2 regions of the Cereibacter sediminicola genome follow, and region 2 is predicted to be linked to the other one. Evidence: riboswitches for the same ligand, from Rfam matches in the RefSeq annotation. Region 2 holds a riboswitch; the other holds the start of a gene.

Region 1 (11,018 bases), on a different contig from region 2:
TGGCCGCTTCCCTGCCACCGTCACCACGACCGCGGACTCGATCGACGTGGGCCGCGGCCCGATGCAGGTCACCGCGATCCGCAACCCGGCGGAACTGCCCTGGGGCCATGTCGACATCGTCATGGAATGCACCGGCATCTTCACCGACAAGGAGAAGGCGAAGATCCACCTCGAGAACGGCGCCAAGCGCGTGCTGGTCTCGGCCCCCTCGACGGGCGCCGACAAGACCATCGTCTATGGCGTGAACCACGAGACGCTGACCGGGGAGGATCTCGTCGTCTCGAACGCGTCCTGCACCACGAACTGCCTGTCGCCGGTCGCCAAGGTCCTCAACGATGCCATCGGCATCACCAAGGGCTTCATGACCACGATCCACTCCTACACCGGCGACCAGCCGACGCTCGACACGATGCACAAGGATCTCTACCGCGCCCGCGCCGCGGCGTTGTCGATGATCCCGACCTCGACGGGCGCGGCCAAGGCCGTGGGCCTTGTGCTGCCGGAACTGAAGGGCAAGCTCGACGGCGTGGCGATCCGCGTGCCGACGCCGAACGTCTCGGTGGTGGACCTCGTGTTCGAAGCCTCGCGCGCGACCAGCGTCGAGGAAGTGAACGCCGCCATCCGCGAGGCCGCCGACGGCAAGCTGAAGGGCATCCTCGGCTACACCGACCAGCCCAACGTGTCGATGGACTTCAACCACGATCCGCATTCGTCGATCTTCCACCTCGACCAGACCAAGGTCATGGAAGGCAACATGGTGCGCATCCTGACCTGGTATGACAACGAGTGGGGCTTCTCGAACCGCATGGCGGACACCGCCGTGGCGATGGGCAAGCTGATCTGAACCGGGCGGGATCGCCTGTCGGGGCCGGCCTTCGGGCCGGCCCTTTGCTTTGCGCAAGAGGCGGCCTCAGCCGCCGTTGCGCTCGGCGAGCCACTGGCGCGCGCCGCCGAGAACCGCCTCGCGCACCGCCGCCCCCACGGCTTCGCCCACGGCGGTGTGAAGCCCGGCATACCGCCCCTCGCCCGGCCGGCAGGCCATGACCAGACAGTCGGTCCCGGTGCCGGTGGCAAGCCCCGTCGGCAGGACCAGACCCGCCTCAAGCACCGCGGCCGTGCGGGCCTCGACCGCGATCGACAGCGCCTCGAGCTGTGCCGCTTCGGTCAGGCCGGTCTCGGCCACGACCAGCAGGTTGATGGTTCCCGCCACCCGCTCGGACACAAGTCGCCGGCCAACCGCCTCGGCATTGCCAAGCCCGACGGTGGCCAGGCAGGCGGCGCGCACCCCCTCGACCGCGGACGACGCAAGATGATGACGGCGGACATCGCGCGAGGTCAGCATCCCCACCGCAAGGCCCAGTCCCCGCGCCGACATCTGCTCGCCGAGCCAAGCCTCGGCGTCGAGCCCCGGGCCCAGATCCCGGTCGCGCACCTCCCGCCAGATCACCCGATCGGCCGTGACCCAGCCCGGACGGTGGGGCGCCCAGCTCAGCAGGCGCATCGGCGCGGGCAGTCGGGCGATCAACCAGGGCCGATCGAGCGCGACCTCGATCACCGCGTGACGCCCAGCGGCTGGAACACCGGCCCATCCGGCGTATCGGCGAAGAAGGCGCGGACCCCGAACACGTCCGAGAGATTGGCCGCCGTCAGCACAAGCCCCGGAGAGCCGTCCGCCACGATGCGCCCCCGCGCCATCAGCAGAAGCCGCGTGCAATGCCGCGCCGCAAGCCCCAGATCATGGATCGAGGCCACCACCGCCCGCCCCTCGGAGGCCAGGTCGCCGAAGACCTGCATGGCGCGGATCTGGCTCTCGGGATCGAGGCCCGCCACCGGCTCGTCCGCCAGGAGCAGCGGCGCCTCCTGCGCCAGCGCACGGGCGATCAGCACCCGCGCCTGCTCCCCTCCCGACAGGGCGGTGGCTATGCGCTCGCGGTAGCCCGACAGCCCCATCCGCCCCAGCGCGCGCGTCACCGCCTCGCGGTCGGCCGGGGTCAGCTGGCGCCCCATGTGAGGCACGCGGCCCAGCGTCACCAGCGTCTCGACGTCAACGGGCCAGGCGATCTCGCGCGCCTGCGGCAGGAAGGCCGCCGCCCGCGCCCGCGCCCGCGGCGACAGGGCCGCAAGGCTGCTTTCGCCCGAGGCCGGCAGAAGCCCCATCGCCGAGCGCAGAAGCGTGGTCTTGCCGGCGCCGTTCGGGCCGATGAGTCCCACGAACTCACCCGGCGCGACCCGCAGCGACACATGATCCACCACCGGACATTCGCCGCGCCGCACCGTCAGGTCCGAGAGGGTAAGCAGGCTCATGCCTCGACCCTCCGCATCCGCCAGATCAGATGCAGGAAGAACGGGGAACCCACGATCGCCGTCAGCACCCCCAGCTTGAGATCCCGGTCCGGCGCGATCACCCGAACGGCGATGTCGGCGGCCAGAAGCATGGCCGCCCCACCCAGGGCCGCAGCCGGCAGCAGCCGCGAGGGCCGCGCCCCCACGAGCGGCCGCAGGATGTGCGGCACCACAAGGCCCACGAAGCCGACCGCCCCCGCCACGGCAACCGCCGCGCCGACCGACAGCGCCGTGCCGAGGATCAGCGTCAGCCGCAGCCGCCCGAGCCGCACTCCCAGCGCCTCGGCCGCATCCTCGCCCAGCGTCAGCGCGTCAAGCCCGCGCCCGAGCGTGAGCAGCAGCACGGTCCCCGCGATCATGAACGGCAGGGCCAGCGCGACGTGGCTCATGGATCGGTCCGCGAGCGAGCCCATCATCCAGAACACGATCTCCATCGCGGCGAACGGATTGGGCGAGAGATTGAGGACCAGCGCCACACCCGCCGCCGCCAGGGCCGAGATCGCAACCCCCGCAAGGATCAGCGCCAGCGCGCCGCCGCGCGGTCCGGCCAGCCCCAGGATGAGCAGCACCGACAGCGCCGCCCCCGCCAGCGCCGACAGCGGCAGCGCCAACGTGAAGGCCGCCGCGATCCCGGTCTGAAGCGCGATCACCGCCCCAAGCGCGGCGGATGAGGAAACGCCCACAAGCCCAGGTTCTGCCAAGGGATTTCGCAGGAACCCCTGCAGCGCCGCGCCCGAGAGGCCCAGCACCGCGCCCACCGCCAGCCCAAGGATCGCCCGCGGCAGCCGGATCTCGCGCATCACGAGGACGACGGCCTCGCCGCGCCCGGCCAGCAAGGCCTGCAGCGACTCGCCCAGGCCAAGCGCCGCAGGCCCGACCAGCAGCGACACCGTGAAAAGAAGCGCCACCGCAAGGGCCAGCGCGCCGAGAAGAAGGGGATATCTCACCGGGCTCCGTCCCACTGGGTCAGGCGCTCGCTCTCGAGCCCCCGGCGCGCCTCGACCATGGAGCGCAGCGCGGGCAGGATCGCCGGCGTGCCGCAGATCCAGTCGGCGTCCGAAACCTCGGCCGCGCCCGCGTCGCTCTGCACCGCGCGCAGGGCGGGATGGACCAGAAGCTCCTCGGCCCGCGAGGCGCCGGGATAGGCGGTCGAGGTCACGATCATGTCCGGCTCGGCCATCACCAGCCGCTCGAGAGGCAGGTTCCCGCCCCCGTCGAGCCCCAGTTCCGCCGCCACGTTGGAAAAGCCCGCGTGCCGCAGGATCGCATCGGCCAGGGTGCCCGAGCCTGTCGTGTAGCCCGACGGGTAATACATCGCGGCCCGCGCAGGCGGCAGGTCCGACCGCAACCGCTCGAGCCCCGCCTCATAGTCGCGCACCATCCCTTCCGCCTGCGCCTCGCGGCCGAGTGCGCGGCCCACGATACGCAGATGCTCGCTGACGTCGGCCAGCCCGTTGGCTGGCGGCAGTTCGACCACCTCGACCCCGAGCCGCCGGAGGAGATCGACGCTCGAACGGGCGGTGAAGGTGCCGGCCAGCACGAGGTCGGGCTGCATGAGGAACACCTGCTCGGCCTGTCCCCGGTTGGCCGGATAGGCCCGCGCCTCCTCGACCATGGCCGACGTCTGAGGCTCGCTCGCAAGATGCGAAACCGACAGGAGCTGTCCGGGCGCCGCCAGCAGCATGGCGAGCTGATCGGTGCAGAGATTGATCGAAACCACCCGCCGCGGCCCCTCGGCCACGGCGGGAGCGGCGGCGGCCATCCCCGCCACCACCGCCAGCGCAAGCCGCCTAGAAGCGCGCACGCAGCCCCGCAAAGACAGCCCTCCCCGAGGTTCCGTAGCCCGGAACCTGTTCATACTCTTCGTCAAACAGGTTTTCCACCCGCAGATAGGCCTCGCGTCCCGCGCCGAGATCCTTGGTCAGCGTGGCATCGACGAGGCTGTAGTTCTCGACCGGAGTGCCGAAGTCGTCAGGACGGTCCATCGCCGTGGTCAGGCCGATCCGGCCATGCAGCGTCGGCGTCAGATCCGACGTCAGCTCGACCGCCACCAGATGCCGCGGCACGCTGGCCCATGTGGTCGCGGCGTTGGTTGCGCTGTCGGTGTAGGTATAAGCTGCGGCCAAGCCCAGCGTCTCGGTCAGCGCCAGTGTGCCCGACAGTTCCAGACCACTGCGCCGCGACGTGCCCGGAACTTGGCTGTAGCAGCCCCGACCGACGGCGCAGCCCATGGCGTTCGGATTAAAGTCGATCAGTTCTTCGACCTCGAGGAAGAAGGCGGTGGCGCGAAGCGATGTCCCTTCGGCAAACGCATGCTCGATGCCAAGATCAACGTTCCGGCTTTGCTCGGGGTCGAGATCGGCCGACCCAAAGTCGCTGAACAACTCGTAGTTCGATGGCGCGCGGTAGCCGGTGCCGGCCTGAGCCCGCAGGATCGTCGCCTCATCCAGTCGGTAGGCCAGCGCGAAGCGGCCCGAGTCGAAGCCGCCAAAGGTCGAGTGATCCTCATGCCGAAGCGACAGCGTCAGGTCGAGGTCGCCAAGGCTGCGGGTGAATTCGCCGAGAACCCCGGTTGTCGAGCTGTCAGCTGAGAGATCATCCCAGTCGAAACGCTGATCGAAGTCCTCGTTCTTCCAGTCGGCGCCAAGGATCATCCGCCCGCCGGCAAGATCGAAGCCGCCTTGCCAGTTCACGCCGGTCCGCCGGCCCTTGTAGGTGTTCTCTGTCTGGACGATCCTGGTGCCATAGGTGCCTGTCGCGATGTCATAGTCGAGGTAATCGGGCCCGACCTCGTTCTCAAAATAGGTGCGTTCGGTGCGGAAATCGGTGACGCTGACCGAGTGGCTCACCGGCCCGGTGTCAAACTCCGCGAAGGCACGAAGGCCGGTCGAGCTTCGTTCGAGGCGTTCGTCGTAGCTTTCGCCATCGCCCAGCCGCACCTCGGACGCGAGGATCTCGTCAAAGGTCAGACGCCGACCAAGGAACGACGACGGCAGATAATAACCCGGGTCGTACTCGCTCTCGCTTTTCTCGGTGAAACCGTTGAGGCCGATCCGCACCCCGTTCTGCAGCGTGCGGGCGACATGGAACGACAGGCGGTCGAGCTCGTAGCCGTCGGCCTCGGTGTTGCCATCGCTTTCGCTCGCGTTCGAGAAGCCGTCGGACTGGACATGCGACAGGGTCAGCGCGGCTTCCCAATCGTCCGAAAGATGGGTGATGCCGTAGGAAAGCGCCACGGTGTTCTGGCTGCCGATCTCGGCCGCGACGGACTGGTGCGTGCCCTCCTCGGTCGGACGCAGCGTGGTGATCGTGACGACGCCGCCCACCGCCCCCGAGCCATAGAGCGCCGACTGGCTGCCTTTGAGCACCTCCAGGCGCGATACGTCGACAGTGGTCAACTGGCCAAAGTCGAAGGCGACCTGCGTAGCGGTCGGATCTGTGACGTCGATCCCGTCCACGAGGACGCCGACATAGTTCTGCGAGGCGCCGCGGATCGCGATGCCGGTCTGGCTGCCCATCCCGCCGCGGGTGTTCACGCTGACCCCGGGCAGGCGGCGCAGCACGTCGGAAAAGCGCAGGTCGCCGGTTGAACGCAGGTCGTCTGCCGTCACGACCTCGACCGTCGCGCCCGTGCGGCTCGCCTCGGTCTCGCTGAGGTTCGCGGACACCACGATCTCGTCCAATGCGATGTCCTGCGCCTGAAGCGGCAGCGGGCCGGCGGCCAGCAGTGCCAGAAGGGAAACGGCTGTCTTCTTCATCTGTCCCTCTCCGTCCGGGGTGTCATCCCCGGGTTCGTCTGTCGATGTCCTTGGAAAGGGAGGCCCCTCCGCCGACGGTGAAAGCGTCACCTGAAGCGGATGGACCGCCTCCCGCACGCGCCCCGCGTGCGGGAAAGGGTGATCGCTCCGGCAGGTCTCCTGACTCGCGGGTCTTCGCTCGGACCGGCCTTCCCGGGAAAACCCAGTGGCGTGATCGGTCGTCGCTCGCCGCCTACAGTTGCGGGGGCAGCCGCGGATTCGGAAGACACCCCCCCTCACCGCGTTCCCTTTTCATCCGGCCATGACGCCGGAACCGAAGCCGTTTCTCAATAGGACAAGTGTCGTCGCTGTCAAGCGCGCCATGTGCAGCGGCCAAGGGTCGATCCCTGCCGCTCCGGTTCGGGACGGGCCCAGTTGAACGCCTCGCAGCGCGGCCCGGCCGAGCGGATCCGGCACATGATCGACACACTTCCGGCTGCGTCCGGGTGCGCCCCGGCAGGACACCAGGCGTCGATCAGACGCTGCGCAGAAACCGTGCGCGTCGTGGCGGCCCGAGGCAGCACCCTGCCCCTTTGGTCGATTTGCGAGCACGACGGTTGCTTTCGCGCCGCGCCGCCGCCTAACCTCGTGACAAGACCTGCACGGAGGCCCTCCTTGACCGCACCCACAGCCGTCGAAGCGCGCAATGTCGTCAAGGCCTTCGGGCAGGGAGAGGTGGCCGTTCGCGCATTGGACGATGTGTCGGTCGGCATCCGCAGGGGCGAGTTCTTCACCCTGCTCGGGCCCTCGGGCTGCGGCAAGACCACGCTCTTGCGGCTGATCGCGGGATTCGAGGCGCCGACCTCGGGGGCGATCCTGCTCGACGGGCGCGACATCACGGCCGATCCGCCGAACCGCCGCCCGATCAACACCGTCTTCCAGAGCTACGCGCTCTTTCCGCATCTGACGGTGGCCGAGAACGTGGGCTTCGGGCTCAGGATGCAGGGCAAGCCGCGGGTCGAGATCGAGAATGTCACCGCGCGGATGCTGGCGCTCGTGCGTCTCGAGGCGCTGGCGGGGCGGAGGGTGGCGCAGCTGTCGGGCGGGCAGCAGCAGCGCGTGGCGCTGGCACGCGCGCTGGCGCCGCAGCCGCGGGTGCTGCTGCTGGACGAGCCGCTCTCGGCGCTCGATCTCAAGCTGCGCAAGGAGATGCAGATCGAACTGAAGCGCCTTCAGAACGAGACCGGGATCACCTTCGTCTTCGTGACGCACGACCAGGAGGAGGCGCTGACCATGTCGGACCGGATCGGGGTGATGAGCGCGGGCCGCATCCTCCAGATCGGCCCCCCGCGCGAGATCTACACGCGGCCCGCCAACCGCTTCGTGGCCAGCTTCATCGGCGAGACGAACTTCCTGCCCGCGCGTCACGCGGGCGGGCGCGTCACGCTCGAGGCGGGGGGCGAACTCGCGGTCGAGGGCGGGCCCGAAGGGCGGGTGACGGTCGCGGTGCGCCCCGAACAGGTGCGCCTCGTGCCGCCGGACGAGCCGGGCGCCCTGCCCGCCACGATCCGCAATCTGGTCTATTTCGGCACCGACACCCATTGCCATCTTGCGCTGGCCGACGGGACGGAGGTGGTGGCACGGCTGCAGAGCAGCGCCTCGGGCGATCCGGGGCTGGAGCCCGGCCAGCCCGCGGGGCTGCGCTTTGCGCCGGGCGCCGTGCAGCTCCTGGGGGACTGAGATGGCCCGCCGCGACAGCGCGCGCAGCGGCTGGCTCCTTTCGGCGCCCGCGCTTGCGATCCTCTTCCTCGCGGCCTCGGGGCCTCTTCTGGTGGTGCTGATCTACAGCTTTCTCGAGAAGGGCCAGTATGGCGGCGTGATCTGGGAGTTCTCGTCCGAGGCCTGGTTCGAGGTGTTCTTCACCCGCGACATCTTCTCGGATGAGGTCAGCCTTGCCGATGCGCATCTTGCGATCTTCTGGCGCTCGGTCAAGCTGTCCCTGATGACGACGGCCATCACCTTCGCCGTGGGCTTTCCGACCGCCTGGTTCATCGCGACGCGCCCGCCAAACCGGCGGGCGCTCTGGCTTTTCCTCATCACCATTCCGTTCTGGACCAACCTGCTGATCCGCACCTTCGCCATCAACGAGGTGATCCGCAACGAGGGCATCCTGAACACGCTTCTGATCCGGGCCGGGCTGATCGGGCGGCCGATCCAGATCCTCTACACCGACACGGCGGTGCTGATCGGCATGACCTACGTCTATCTGCCGCTGATGGTGCTGCCGCTTTTCGCCGCGATCGACCGGTTTGACATGCGGCTCCTCGAGGCGGCCTACGACCTCTATGCCAGCCGCTGGCAGGTGCTGCGCCGGATCATCCTGCCGCTGGTCAGGCCCGGCATCGTCGCGGGCTCGATCCTCGTCTTCGTGCCCTCGCTCGGCGCCTATGTCACGCCGCGGGTGCTGGGCGGCGGCAAGAACATGATGATCGGCAACTTCATCGAGCTTCAGTTCGGGCAGGGCCGGAACTGGCCGCTGGGGGCCGCGCTCTCGATGCTGCTTCTGGCGATCGTGATGGTGGCGCTTCTGGTCTATGTCCGCGCCGCAAGCCGGGAGAGCGGCCATGGGTAGAAGCTTCGACGTCACCAGCCTGCCGGGCGTGACCTTCGTCGCCGGGCTCGCCTTCCTCGCGCTCTACGCGCCGATCTTCACGCTGGTGGCCTATTCCTTCAACGACGCGAACGCGATCTCGATCTGGGGCGGCTTCTCGCTGCGCTGGTACGAGGCGGCCTGGGCCAACCGCGAGGTGCAGGCGGCGACCGCCCGTTCGCTGGTGATCGCCTCGGCGGCTTCGGTCATCGCGACGTCGGTCGCCACGATGGCGGCCCTCGGCACCACCCGAAGGGCCGCCTTCCGCGGGCAGACCTTCATCTATGTGGCGATCAACCAGCCGCTGATGGTCCCCGAGATCGTCACCGCCGTTGCGCTGCTGATCGTCTTTGCGAGCGTGAAGGTGGCGACCGGCTATTCCGGGCTCGGCTACCTGATTCTCGCCCATTCCGCCTTCTGCATCCCCTTCGCCTATCTGCCGATCCGGGCCCGGCTCGAGGGGATGGATCTCAGCCTCGAGACGGCGGCGGCGGATCTCTATGCCAACCCCTGGCAGACCTTCCGCCATGTCACCCTGCCCCTGATGGCGCCGGGGATCGCGGCGGGCGCGATGCTCGCCTTCGTCATCTCGCTCGATGATGTCGTCATCACCGAGTTCGTGAAATCGGCGGGGCAGGACACGCTGCCCACCTACATGCTGGGCCAGATGCGCCGGGCCATCACACCCGAGGTCAACGCGATCTCGACCGCGCTTCTCGGGCTGACCGTGGCGCTGCTGACCGTCTTCTTCCTGCTCACCCGAAAGCGGGAGTGAACCCGCCGACCCAACAAGGAGAGACCGATGAAACATATCGCAGCCACAGCCCTGCTCCTCGCCTCGACCGGCCTCGCGGGGGCGGCCGAGCTGAACCTCTACAACTGGGGCAACTACACGAGCGCCGAGCTTCTGGCGAAGTTCGAGCAGGAGACCGGGATCAAGGTCACGGTCACCGATTACGACAGCAACGACACGGCGCTGGCCAAGATCGAGGCGGGCGGGCACGGCTTCGACCTCGTGGTGCCCTCGGCCAACTATGTGGGCATCTTCCGCGACAAGGGCCTCCTGACCGAGCTTGACCTGTCGAAGATCCCGAACCACGCCAACATCGCCCCCGAATGGAAGGATGTGGAGTGGGATCCGGGCCGCGCCCATTCGGTGCCGTGGCAGTGGGGCACGACCGCGATCTCGGTCAACACCGCCGTTTACACGGGCGACATCAACACCTCGGCGGTCTGGCTCGAGGTGCCGGACGAGCTGAAGGGCAAGGTCAATGTCGTGCCCGAGATGAACGACGTGGTGGCGCTGGCCACGATGTATGCCGGCGGCGAGCCCTGCACCGAGGATCTGGAGGTGCTGAAGAAGGCGCGCGACCTGCTGCTTGCCGCCAAGCCGCACTGGATCTCGATGGATTACGGCGCGACCGAAAAGCTCTCGAACAACGACTGGGCGGCCTCGGTGAACTGGTCCGGCTCCTCGATGCGGGCGCGGCTCGCCAATCCCGACGTGGCCTATGGCTATCCCCGGGAAGGCTTCATCACCTTCATGGATTCGGTGGCGCTGCTGCGCGATGCCCGCAATGTCGAAGAGGCCTACCAGTTCCTGAACTTCATCCTCGAGCCGGAGAATGCGGCGCTGATCTCGGCCTTCGCGCGCTATTCGCCCGGTGTCAGCGGGGCCGAGGAGTTCCTGCCCGAGGACATGAAGACGGCGCCCGAAGTGGTGATCCCGGCCGAGTTCGCCGACAAGGGCGTGTTCCTGCCGGCCTGCGGGCCGAAGGCGCAGGAATACATCACCGCGATCTGGACCGAGCTTCAGAAATAGGCCCGCGCAGTCGCGGCGCTGGCATCGCGGACACAAGAGAGGGCGGCCCGAAGGCCGCCCCCGTTTCGCATGACCGGCTGGACAGCCGCCCGGCCGGCCCGGTGGCCGTCACTCGACCTTCACTTCCGAGGTCGGGCGCGGCGTGCTGGCCGTTTCCGGCGGCAGCACGGGCGTCGTCACCGTCGGCATGGTGCCGGTCAGGCTGTCGAGGAAGGCCACGACATGACCGACTTCCTCGTCCGTCATGGTCTCGCCAAGCTGGCTCTCGGCCATGATCATCACCGCCGTCTTCAGATCCCAGACCTTGCCCGAGTGGAAGTAGGGCGCCGTCACCCCCACGTTGCGCAGCGGAGCGGCACGGAAGACATATTCGTCATCCACCGTCGCCGTGACGGCAAACCGGCCCTTGTCGCCCTCGGGCAGAATGTCGGCGCCGGGCTTTTCGATCAGGCCGAACGGATAGTAG
Region 2 (11,018 bases):
GCGGCGACCGGACAGGCGGCATTCCTGCCGGGCGAAGGGCGGGCGTTCTACCTCGGCGCGCGGATGACCTTCTGATGCGGGCGCGGATTCTGGCCCTTGGCTTCGCCGCGCTCCTCGTCATCGCCGCGGGCCTCGCGGCGGTGACATGGCGGGGCGCGCTCTGGCCCTTCGACATCCGGGTCTCGGCGCTGATGCTTGCGACCGCACTCGGAGCGGCAGTGCGCGGCGCGGGTCCGGTGATGTTGCTGCACCTGGGCGCGGGGTTCCTCGGGCGCCGCCCGCTCGCGGCGCTGCTCTGGAGCGTGCCGGGCACCGGGCTGATGCTGGCGCTGCACTGGGCGGCAGGACCCGCACGCGGCTTCCTTGCGCTGGATCGGCTCGGCATCGGCTCGGCGATCGTGCTCTGGGCGCCTGCCGTGGCGCTGGCCGCACTGGCGGGGGCGCTCATCGCCATCGGCCGCAGGTAGGCCGTCGGCGGGCGCTTTGCGGTCAACCCGCTTTCGGCGCGCGACGCGGCGAGGGCACAGGGGCCGCGGCCCGCTGCGGTGCGGCCGCACGTCCCAGCACGGCCTGCCTCAGCGGGCAGTGGGCACAGACCGAGACGGCGAAATCCTGCCCGACAGGCCGCGCGCCCGCGGCGAGCATGGCCTGTGCCTCAAGCGCGTTGCCGGGCCGGCCACCGAACCAGACGAAGCGCGGACCGCCGGCTGCCGGCGATGCCAGCGTCTCGAGCCGATGCAAGAGCCCGGAGGACCCGCCCCGACCAACCCGGCGCAGATGGAGGCCGCGCGGCCCCGCGAGCACGCCCGCCATCGGATCGGCGGAGGACATGAAGGCATGGCCCGCCGTATCATCGGGCAAGAGGCCGATCAGCCTGACGAGCATGGGAATGGCCTCTTCCTCGGCAAAGAATGCCACCCGGCCGGCGCGCGCCGCGCGACTCGCGAGATCAGCCAGTTCCGGGTCAAAGGCCGTCATGATGAGGATGCTCCGAGGCGCTAACCTTAGTATTTTTGTCGGAATATACGGGCACCGGATCGGTGTCAAACCGGCGGATGGCAGCGGCCGTGGGCCGGGGGAACCGGAGCAGCACCATCCGCCGGAAGGCGACGGGCCGATGCGCGCCCGATCCGTCCAGGCGGTCACCAACTGATTGCGCTCGTTGTTCCTGCGTCAGGACTGCACGGGCATCACGAAGATCTTGCGCGAGACCTCCTGTCCAAGGGCCAGTCGCGTCTCGCCCACCAGGACGATCAGTGGACCCCACTCGCCGCCGCGAACCACCTGCAGCTCGTGGCCGGGAAGGATCCCGAGATCTGCCATCCGGCGGCGCATCCCGGATCCTCCTACAAGCGCGATCACCATCGCCCGCCGCCCTTCGGGCACCATCGCCAGCGGAATCTGTCCTGAATGCATTGATTCTGTTTCCGCCCCCCGCGGCCCTACCCGTTCGGCTCCGGTTTAGTGTTTTTGTCGGGCTTTCGCGGGCGTCAGCTTGACGCACCCCGCCGCCGATCTGCCTGCAAACGACCACCTCCAGTCCTGCGGCCCGCACCGGGTTGATCTGCATCAAGGATTCGAGAGCCGCACGCTCGAACCTTCGGCGAGGGCAACCAGAAAGAAAGTGCGGAATGTCGGACAAGAACGATCATGAGGAGCGCGACGCCTCCGGCTGGGGACCGCCGCCGGGCTGGGGCTGCGGGCCCGGTTGGGGCGCCGCAGCCCCTCAGGCGGTGCCGCCGGGATGGGCGCAGCAGCTCGGTGGCGCGGCATTCGCGGCCCATCCGGGTGCGGCGGGCTGGCCCCCGGCACCGCCCCCTGGCTGGTACTACTACGGTCCCGAAGTGCCCCCGGTGGCCGCGCCCTTTCCCGGCTGGGGCTACCCCCCGGGGGCCGCAATGCCCGGCGGGCATCCCGCACCGCAGCCGGACGCGACCGCGGGCGGCCTCGATACCGAGGCGATGCAGGAGATGTTCGAGCAGTTCGCCAGGGGCGAGGTGAAGGCCGACACCATCGGCCGGCTTCTCGGCGCATGCGATCACGAGTTCTGGAAGGGCGCGATGTTCGGCGCGGCAGCCGGTCTGCTCGTGGCCAATATCCCGGCCATCCGGTCGATCCTCGGCGCCCTCATGGCGTCGGGGGAAGCGGGCAGGACGCCCGGCAGCGAGGAGCGCAAGTCATGAGTTCGATCCAGCATTACACCCGGGTGGCGACCCGACAGGTCGAGCGGATGGTGCCGCCGGCCGATGCGGTGCTGCGCGCGGGCGCCACCGGGGCGATGGCCGCCACGGTCTGGAGCGTCTACAGCCAGAGCCCCTCGGTGACCGACGGCTCGATCCCCCGCAACAGCGCGATCTCGTAGGCCATGAAACATGCGGCGATCGGTGCGGGCGCGGGTGTCGTGATCGGCACCGCCGCCCATGTCGCGCGCCGGACGCCGCTGCTCGGCCTGGCCGGGGTGATCGCGGCCGGCGTCGGCGCGCTCTACCTTGCCGGCCGCGGCCGGAAATCCGAAACGTCCGCGCCGGAGGCCTGAGACCATGAGCAGCGACCCCCCCGTCTATGTCATGTATCCCGGCTACGCGCCGGCGCCGGGCGGTGCCCGCGTGCCGCGCAGCGCCTGCTGGCCCGGACCGGGCTGGGCCGCACAGCCTGCCCCTTGGCCGCAACCCGCCGCAGGTTGGCCCCCGACAGCACAACCGACCGCGCAGGCCGCCGCGACGCCCGCCAATGCATCGATGCTGAACGGCCGCTTCGTGGCCGGGCTGCTGGTGGGGGGCGCGATCACCTATGTCCTCTCGAACGAGGCGGTGCAGCGCAGCGTGATGCGGGGCGCGATGCAGCTATGGATGGGGCTGCAGGGCGGGCTGCAGGAAACCCGCGAGCGGTTCCGCGACGCCGAGGCCGAGGTTCGCGCCCACAAGGGTGAGTGATCCGATGTCGCGGCCGGAACGCCTTATCGAACCGGCCGCGCCGGTCGAGATTGCTCATGAACTGCCCTGCCGGCTGCGCCTGCGGTCGGCGGGCTTCGGCCCGAGCCTCGCCGAGGCGGTCTTGACCCTGCCAGGCGTGCGCTCGGCGCGCCTGAACGCCGCCGCCCGGTCGCTGGTGGTCGAGCATGACGGCCGGGCCGAGACCCGGAGTGCGGTGCTGCGGATAGCGGGCGGTCCGCCGGCCGTGCTGGCCCATGCCGTGCCGCGTCCTGCGCCCGCCCATTTCGACGACGAGGAGGAGCCCCGGCTCTGGCCGCTGGTGCTGCGCCTTGCGCTGATCGCGACCTTGCCGGCGCTGCCGGCGCGGCTCGGCACCGCCGCCGCCTGGGCGATGATCGCGCCGCGGCTTCTGACGGGTGCGAGATCGCTGGTGACCCACGGGATCACCGTCGAGGTGCTCGATGCGCTTGCCGTGGGCATCGGCGCGGCGCGCGGCGGCTTCCGCACCGCGCTTTTCACAGACACGCTGATGTCGGGCGGGGAGTATCTCGAGGAAACCACCGCCCGCCGCGCCACCTCGCTGTTGCAGGCGCTACTCGAACCGCACCCCGAGACGGTCTGGGTGGAACGGGAGGGCGAGACGCTTCGCATCCCCTTCCGCGAGGTCGTGACCGGCGACACGGTCGTGGTTGGCGCCGGCGAGCTGGTGCCCGTCGATGGCGTGGTGATCGACGGTCGGGCGCAGGTCAACGAGGCCTCCGTGACGGGCGAGAGCCTGCCGGTGATCAAGGAGACCGGCGCCGCGATGATCGCAGGCTCGACCGTCGAGAGCGGGCGGCTCAGGATCGAGGCGCAGCGCGTCGGCGACGAGACGACGACGGCACGGATCGCGGCCTTCATCCACGAGTCGCTCACCACGCGATCCGAGGGCGAGCGGCTGGCTGAGGAGAACGCCAACCGCCGGGTCTACACCACGCTCGGCATCGGGCTGGCGACGCTGATCCTGACGCGGGACGTGAAGCGCCTCGCCTCGGTGTTCCTGATCGACTACGCCTGCCCGGTGAAGCTGACGACGCCGGTTGCGGTGCGGGCGACCATGGCCAAGGGCGCGCGGGCGGGGGTGCTGATCAAGGGCGGCCCCTGTTTGGAAAAGCTCGCTCAGATCGACACGGTGGTCTTCGACAAGACCGGCACGCTGACCCACGGCGCGATGGTGGTGACCGATGTGATCTCGCTCGATCCCGACTGGGAGGCGCGGCGGCTGCTGGCGCTGGCGGCCTCGATTGAGGAGCATTCCTCGCATCCCGTGGCCAAGGCCGTGGCGGCGGCGGGCACGCGCGAGGGCACCGGCCACCTGCCGCACGGCGACGTCGGCACCGAGGTCGCACGCGGGCTGTTCGCCGAGGTCGAGGGGGCGATGGTCCGCCTCGGCAGCCGCCGCTTCCTTGAAGAGCTGGGCGTCTCCTTCGCCGCCCACGGCTGCGCCGTCGACAGGCTGGCGGAGGCGGGCAAGATGGTGCTCTTCATCGGCCACGGCACGCGGCCGATCGGCATGATCGGCCTGCGCGACGAGTTGCGGGCGGACGCCCGCGCCACCATCGACCGGCTGCGCGCCTCGGGCGTGTCGCGGATCGTGATGCTCTCGGGCGACCGGCGCGGCCGGGCCGAGGCGATGGGGGCGGCGCTCGGGCTGGATCAGGTGCTGGCCGAGCTTCAGCCCGAGGACAAGGCCGAGATCGTCACGGCGATGAAGCGCGAAGGCCGGCGCGTTGTCTTCGTGGGCGACGGGATCAACGATGCCCCCGCACTGGCCGCGGCCCATGTCGGCATCGCCATGCCGCTGGGCGCCGACATTGCCCGCGCGACGGCCGACATCATCCTGATGGACGATCGGATCGGGCTGGTGGCCGATGCGCGCGAGGGCGCCACGCGCGCCATGCAGATCATCGACACCAACTTCAGGATCGCGATGGCGGTGAATACCGGCCTCTTCGCGGCGGCCTCGGCGGGGTGGCTGGCGCCGGCCGCAGCCTCGCTCATGCACAACGGCTCGACCATCGCGCTCCTGGCCCATGCGCTCGCCCGGGCCGGGCTGCCGGAGCAGGAACGCCGCTGAAAACGGCAATGCCCGTTGAAAACGCGCGCAGCCCGGGCTGCGCGCGTTTTCATGTGCCGTCCCGGACCCCTGTGCCGGAAAAAGAACATTGACGGCCCCCGATTTGTTTCCTACGGTTTTTGTCGGGTAAGATGCAGTCCCGGCCGTCGGGGTCCGGCACAAGTTCAGGAGGCATACGGCATGTCCTACTTCGTCCACCATGTCCCGGGCCGCGCCCGTTTCCGGGTGCCCGGCATGCCGAAGGCTGCTACCCTGCGCGAGGCTCTGGTGTCCGCCCTGCGCGCGATCGAGGGCGTCGAGCGGGTGGAGATCAACCCCGCCGCGGCATCGGTGGTCGTGCATTACGATCGCGCCCTCGCCCCGCTCGACCGGGTGGTCGAGGTGCTGCGTGCCCACAGCGAGCCGCCCGAGGTCAGCCGCGTCCCGCTGGAGACGCCGGTGCCCGCCGCCGCCCGCGGCCGCATCGGCGAAAACGTCTCGCGCAGCGTCGGCGAGATGGTGGGACAGGCGATGTTCGCCACCATCGTGCAGCGGACGCTCGAGTACAGCCTGCGGACCGTTCTGCTCGGACGCTGAAGGCGCACGACCGGGCTCTTTCCCGGCCCCGCAATCGGTCGGGGCGTTTCGCTCTGATCGATGTGCGTGGCGCGGGTTCGCGCCAGGAGATCCGGACTGCCAATAACGCCACCAGTGGGCTGTGTCCCGACGCGCGCCCGTGAACGACGTCGCTCGAAGCTCCGAACCAGCGTTCGACGATCGGCGCCCTTGCTCTCGCCAATGAGCCTTCGTCCCTGCATGGACCCGCCAAGGGGGCCCGGCGCGCGACTTTCTGTTCTGGCAAGATGCCTTGCCCTTCGCCCCCTGCGCCGAAAGGTCGCGGATGAGGTTCGCAACCAATCGGGCAGCAGCCGGCGCATTGACGGCGCGGCCCGGATCTGCCACCCCCTGTCATCGACGGTTCCCGAGGGTCGCGAGGCCCGAGGGATGAAAAGGGAACACGGTGAGGGGGCAACCCCGATGCCGCGACTGCCCCCGCAACTGTGAGCGGCGAGCCGCCCCGATGGACACCACTGGCCGATGGCCGGGAAGGTTCGGGGACGGCCACGACCCGCGAGTCAGGAGACCTGCCGTCGGGCGCATCCGCGCCGCCACTGCCGGTACACCGGCCCAACCCCAAACGCCGTCGGGGATGACGGTCAGGAGGACGACAATGCATATCGAACCCGGTCTGGTGACCGGAGCCAAGGCCATTTTGGGCTTTGCCACCGCGGCGACCGCGGGCGGCCATGCGCTGAAGCTCGGCTGGGAGGCCCTGCGCGAAACCGGCCTCGCCTCGCTGGCCCTGCGCAGCGCCCTTGCAACCACGGCGGTCTTTGCCTTCTTCGAGATCCTTCCACACTATCCGGTCGGCGTCTCCGAGGTTCACCTGATCCTCGGCTCGACCCTGTTCCTGATCCTGGGCGCCGCGCCCGCGGCCATCGGGCTGGCGCTGGGTCTCCTGATCCAGGGGCTGCTGTTCGCGCCCTTCGACCTGCCGCAATACGGCATGAACGTCACCACGCTTCTGGTGCCGCTCTTTGCCGTGCAGGCGCTGGCCCGGCGGATCATCGCGCCGCACACGCCCTATGTCGATCTCGACTACCGGCAGGCGCTGGCCCTCTCGACCGCCTATCAGGGCGGCGTGGTGGCCTGGGTGGCGTTCTGGGCCTTCCTCGGCCAGGGGTTCGGGGCCGAGAACATGACCTCGATCCTCGCCTTCGGCAGCGCCTACATGCTGGTGGTGCTGATCGAGCCGCTGGCCGATCTGGCGGTGCTTGCCGGCGCCAAGTCGCTGCGTGGCCTCGCGGGCTCCGGCCTCTTCACCCACCGGCTGCATCACGCGGCCTGACACCGCGGCCCCTTCGGGGGGCCGCTTTCGCCGTGCCCGCTGGCCGGGCACGGTCCTTGATGCCGCGATGCTGGTGCCCGCTTCCTGCGGGTGAAAAGGGAAGGCCAGAGGCCGCAAGGCCCAGGGGCCGCCGCCCCCGCGACCGTGACCGGAGAGGTTGCCCCGATGCCACTGGCCCCGGCCGGGAAGGCGGGGCGACCGCAGGGCTTCGTGCCCGGGATCCGCAAGCCGGGAGACCTGCCAGCTCGACATGACGCTGACCGGACGGGGTGTTCCGGCGACGGGTTCCGGTTTCCGGCTCTCGCCGCCCCTGCATGCCGTTCCGCCGACACGGGAAGGTTCGGATGCAGGACGACAAGACCCAGCCGGCGCGGGACAGCGCAGCGGTGCCACCGATGACCCGGCCGCCGGGGCTGATGATCGCCGCGCCGGGATCGGGATCGGGCAAGACCACGATGACGCTGGGCCTGCTGCGCGCCTTCCGCGACGAAGGGCTGGTCGTGCAGCCGTTCAAGAACGGCCCCGACTACATCGACCCCGCCTTCCACCTCGCGGCGGCGGGGCGGCCGTCGTTCAACCTCGACGGCTGGTCGATGGGCGAAGGTCTGCTGGGCGCGCTGGCGTCGCGGGCTTCTGGGGCGGATCTGGTGATCGCCGAGGGCTCGATGGGGCTCTACGACGGCACCTCGACCCCGGGGCGCTCGGGCCGTGGGGCGGCCTCCGAGATCGCGCGGCGCTTCGGCTGGCCGGTGGTTCTGGTGCTGGACGTGGGCGGGCAGGCGCAATCGGCCGCAGCAACGGCGCTCGGCTTTGCGCGCCACCCGGAGGCGCCGGACTTCGCGGGCGTGATCCTGAACAACGTCGCGGGGGCGCGGCACGAGGTGATGATCCGCCGCGAGATGGCGCGGCTTGGCCTGACGGTGCTGGGCGCGCTGCCGAGGCGCAGCGATCTCGTCCTGCCCGAGCGGCACCTGGGGCTGGTGCAGGCGGGCGAGCATCCTGACCTGGAGGCGGCGATTGGGCGACTCGCGGCGCTCCTGCGCGATCACGCCGACCTTGACGCCATCCGCACCGCGGCGCGCGCCGGGGCGCCGCCGGTCGCCGGGCGCCTGCCACCGCCGCCCGCGCAGCGCATTGCGCTCGCCGCGGACGCGGCCTTCTCCTTCACCTATCCGCATCTCCTGACCGGCTGGCGTGAGGCGGGGGCCGTGATCCTGCCTTTCTCGCCGCTCGCCGACGAGGCCCCTCCCGAGGCCGATCTGGTCTGGCTGCCGGGCGGCTATCCAGAACTGCACGCGGGCCGGCTGGCCGCAGCCGAGAGCTTCCGCGCCGGCCTTTCCCGCCACGCCGAGACTCGCGCCGTCCATGGCGAATGCGGCGGCTACATGGCGCTCGGCACGGCGCTGGTGGATGCGAAGGGCGAGCGGCGCAGGATGGCGGGGCTCCTCGGCCTCGTTACCAGCTACGAGCGGCGGCGGTTGCATCTGGGCTATCGCACCGCTCATCTGCTGGCGCCGCTGCCGGGACACGACGCGGGCGCCCGCCTTGCGGGGCACGAGTTCCACTATTCCACCATCCTCGACCAGCCCGACGCGCCGCTCGCGCGCGTCACCGACGCCGAGGGCAATCCGGTGCCCGAGACCGGCTCGCGCCGCGGGCGCGTCACCGGCTCGTTCTTCCATCTTGTGGCCCCGGAGGCCGAATGACCCATCATCCCCGCCCTGCCCTGCCGCAGATCGACGTGCCGCTGCTCGACCCGCCCCCGCCGCGGCGGGCGCGCGCCCTGATGATCCAGGGCACCAGTTCCGACGTCGGCAAGAGCCTCCTGGTGGCGGGGCTTTGCCGCGCCTACGCCCGCCGCGGGCTGAAGGTCGCCCCGTTCAAGGCGCAGAACATGTCGAACAACGCCGCCGTTGCCGCCGACAGCGATCTGCCGCCGGGACCGGACGGGCCGAACTTTGGCGAGATCGGGCGCGCGCAGGCGCTGCAGGCGCGGGCGGCGGGGGTGGCTCCGTCCATCCACATGAACCCGGTGCTCCTGAAGCCGCAGGCGCTGGTCGGCTCGCAGGTGGTGCTGCGCGGCCGCGCGCTGGGGAACTGGCCGGCGAAGCATTACCACGAGCTGAAGCCGCTGATGATGCCCGCCATCATGGACAGCTTCGCCCGCGTGGCGGCCGAGGCCGACCTGATGATCGTCGAGGGTGCGGGCGCCGCGACCGAGGTCCACCTGCGCCGGTCGGACATCGCCAACATGCTGCTGGCAGAGCATGCCGACCTGCCGGTGGTGCTGCTGACCGACAACGACCGCGGCGGCGCGCTGGCCGCGGTGGTCGGCAGCTGGATGCTGCACACAGAGGAGGAACGCGCCCGCATCCGCGGCTATATCGTCAACAAGTTCCGCGGCGACTTCGCGCTTTACGCGCCGGGCTGCGAGGTGATGACGGCGCAGACCGGCTGGCCGCTCCTGGGCGTGGTGCACTGGTTCGACGCCGCGACGCTGCTGCCGGCCGAGGATGCGCTGGCGCTGGCCCGGCCGCTGCGCAGCGACGGCGCCGGGCTGCGGATCGCGGTGCCGCAACTCAGCCGCGTGGCGAATTTCGACGATCTCGACCCGCTGTCGTCCGAGCCGGGGGTGGATCTGCGCTGGATCCGCCCGGGCGAGCCGATCCCCGAGGGCATCGACGTGGTGCTGCTGCCCGGATCCAAGACCACCCGCCAGGCGCTGCAGGAACTGGTGGCGAACGGCTGGGACATCGACATCCGCGCCCATGCCCGCCGCGGCGGCCGCGTGGTGGGGATCTGCGCCGGGTTCCAGATGCTGGGTCGCATGGTGCGCGATCCGGACGGGATCGAGGGGCCGCCGGGCGAGACGCCGGGACTGGGCCTTCTCGATGTCGAGACGGTGATAGGCCGCTCGAAGCGGCTTCTGACGCTCGGCGCGACCGACCGGATCAGCGGCGCCCGCGTCACCGGCTACGAGATGCACATGGGGGTGACGGACGGCCCCGGCCTCGCCCGGCCGTGGCTCGACCTCGAGGGCCGGGCCGAGGGCGCGGTCTCGGCCGACGGGCGGGTGATGGGCAGCTATGTCCACGGGCTCTTCGGCGCCGACGGCTTCCGCGCGCACTGGCTGGAGGCGATGGGGGGCCGGGCCTCGGGGCTCGATCACGCGGGCCAGGTCGAGGCGGCGCTGGACGCGTTGGCGACCCATGTCGAGGCAAACCTCGACCTCGACGCGCTGCTGGCGCTGGCGCGATGAGGGCGCGACGGCTGATGGTGCTGGGCACCGGCTCGGACGTGGGCAAGAGCCTGGCTGTGGCAGGCCTCTGCCGCGCCTTTGCCCGCCGGGGGCTGCAGGTCGCGCCGTTCAAGGCGCAGAACATGTCGAACAACGCCGCGGTGACCGTGGACGGAGGCGAGATCGGCCGGGCGCAGGCGCTGCAGGCCCGCGCGGCGGGGCTGGCGCCCGTCACCGACATGAACCCGGTGCTGCTGAAGCCCGACAGCGACGTGACCGCGCAGCTGGTGGTGCAGGGCCGGGTCGAGGGGCGGCTTTCCGCGGCCGACTACCAGCTGCTGAAGCTCGCCCTGTTGCCGCGGGTGGTGGACAGCCTCAACCGGCTCTGCGAGGGCCGCGATCTGGTGCTGATCGAGGGCGCGGGCAGCGGGGCCGAGCGCTATCTGCGCCCGCAGGACATCTCGAACATGGGGCTGGCCTGCGCGGCGGACCTGCCCGCGGTGCTGCTGGCCGACGACTCGCGCGGCGGAGTGACGGCGGCGGTGCTGGGGCATCATCTCCTGTGGACCGCGGCCGAGCGGGCGCGGGTGGCAGCGGTGATCGTGAACAAGTTCCGCGGCGATCCGGCGATCTTCGCACCCGCCGCCGACGATATCCGGCAGGCGACCGGCTGGCCGGTGCTGGGCCTCGTGCGCTGGTCCGAGGCCGCCCGCGCCCTTCCGGCCGAGGATTCGCTGGCGCTGGATCAGATGCGGCAGCCCGGCCGCGGTCTGGTGATCGCGGTGCCCGAGATCCCGCGGCTGGCCAATGCCTGCGACCTCGACCCGCTGGCGGCCGAGCCGG

What was found. A riboswitch is a leader RNA that binds a small molecule or an ion and turns the genes downstream of it on or off. The one in region 2 is predicted to bind cobalamin.
Region 1: it holds a riboswitch for cobalamin, as region 2 does, so the genes downstream of both, FG154_RS07865 (TonB-dependent receptor plug domain-containing protein) here and FG154_RS13485 (cobyrinic acid a,c-diamide synthase CobB) in region 2, are expected to answer to the same signal.

What each region holds. Positions count from the first base shown of each region.
Region 1 is NZ_VDEK01000008.1:80,604-91,621, forward strand. Features, by position in the region: gene gap (type I glyceraldehyde-3-phosphate dehydrogenase) at 1-844, shown strand, start outside; gene FG154_RS07845 (adenosylcobinamide amidohydrolase) at 911-1,555, opposite strand; gene FG154_RS07850 (ABC transporter ATP-binding protein) at 1,552-2,304, opposite strand; gene FG154_RS07855 (FecCD family ABC transporter permease) at 2,301-3,290, opposite strand; gene FG154_RS07860 (ABC transporter substrate-binding protein) at 3,287-4,147, opposite strand; gene FG154_RS07865 (TonB-dependent receptor plug domain-containing protein) at 4,134-6,101, opposite strand; cobalamin riboswitch at 6,234-6,434, opposite strand; gene FG154_RS07870 (ABC transporter ATP-binding protein) at 6,756-7,820, shown strand; gene FG154_RS07875 (ABC transporter permease) at 7,822-8,712, shown strand; gene FG154_RS07880 (ABC transporter permease) at 8,705-9,505, shown strand; gene FG154_RS07885 (extracellular solute-binding protein) at 9,533-10,552, shown strand; gene FG154_RS07890 (cytochrome-c peroxidase) at 10,661-11,018, opposite strand, start outside.
Region 2 is NZ_VDEK01000020.1:28,987-40,004, reverse strand. Features, by position in the region: gene FG154_RS13535 (TonB-dependent receptor family protein) at 1-75, shown strand, start outside; gene FG154_RS13530 (hypothetical protein) at 75-467, shown strand; gene FG154_RS13525 (ferredoxin reductase domain-containing protein) at 490-978, opposite strand; gene FG154_RS13520 (FeoA family protein) at 1,174-1,416, opposite strand; gene FG154_RS13515 (hypothetical protein) at 1,632-2,183, shown strand; gene FG154_RS13510 (hypothetical protein) at 2,180-2,362, shown strand; gene FG154_RS21070 (hypothetical protein) at 2,366-2,536, shown strand; gene FG154_RS13505 (hypothetical protein) at 2,541-2,933, shown strand; gene FG154_RS13500 (heavy metal translocating P-type ATPase) at 2,938-5,049, shown strand; gene FG154_RS13495 (HMA2 domain-containing protein) at 5,230-5,625, shown strand; cobalamin riboswitch at 5,988-6,195, shown strand; gene FG154_RS13490 (energy-coupling factor ABC transporter permease) at 6,260-6,937, shown strand; cobalamin riboswitch at 6,992-7,196, shown strand; gene FG154_RS13485 (cobyrinic acid a,c-diamide synthase CobB) at 7,282-8,643, shown strand; gene FG154_RS13480 (cobyric acid synthase) at 8,640-10,196, shown strand; gene FG154_RS13475 (cobyric acid synthase) at 10,193-11,018, shown strand, end outside.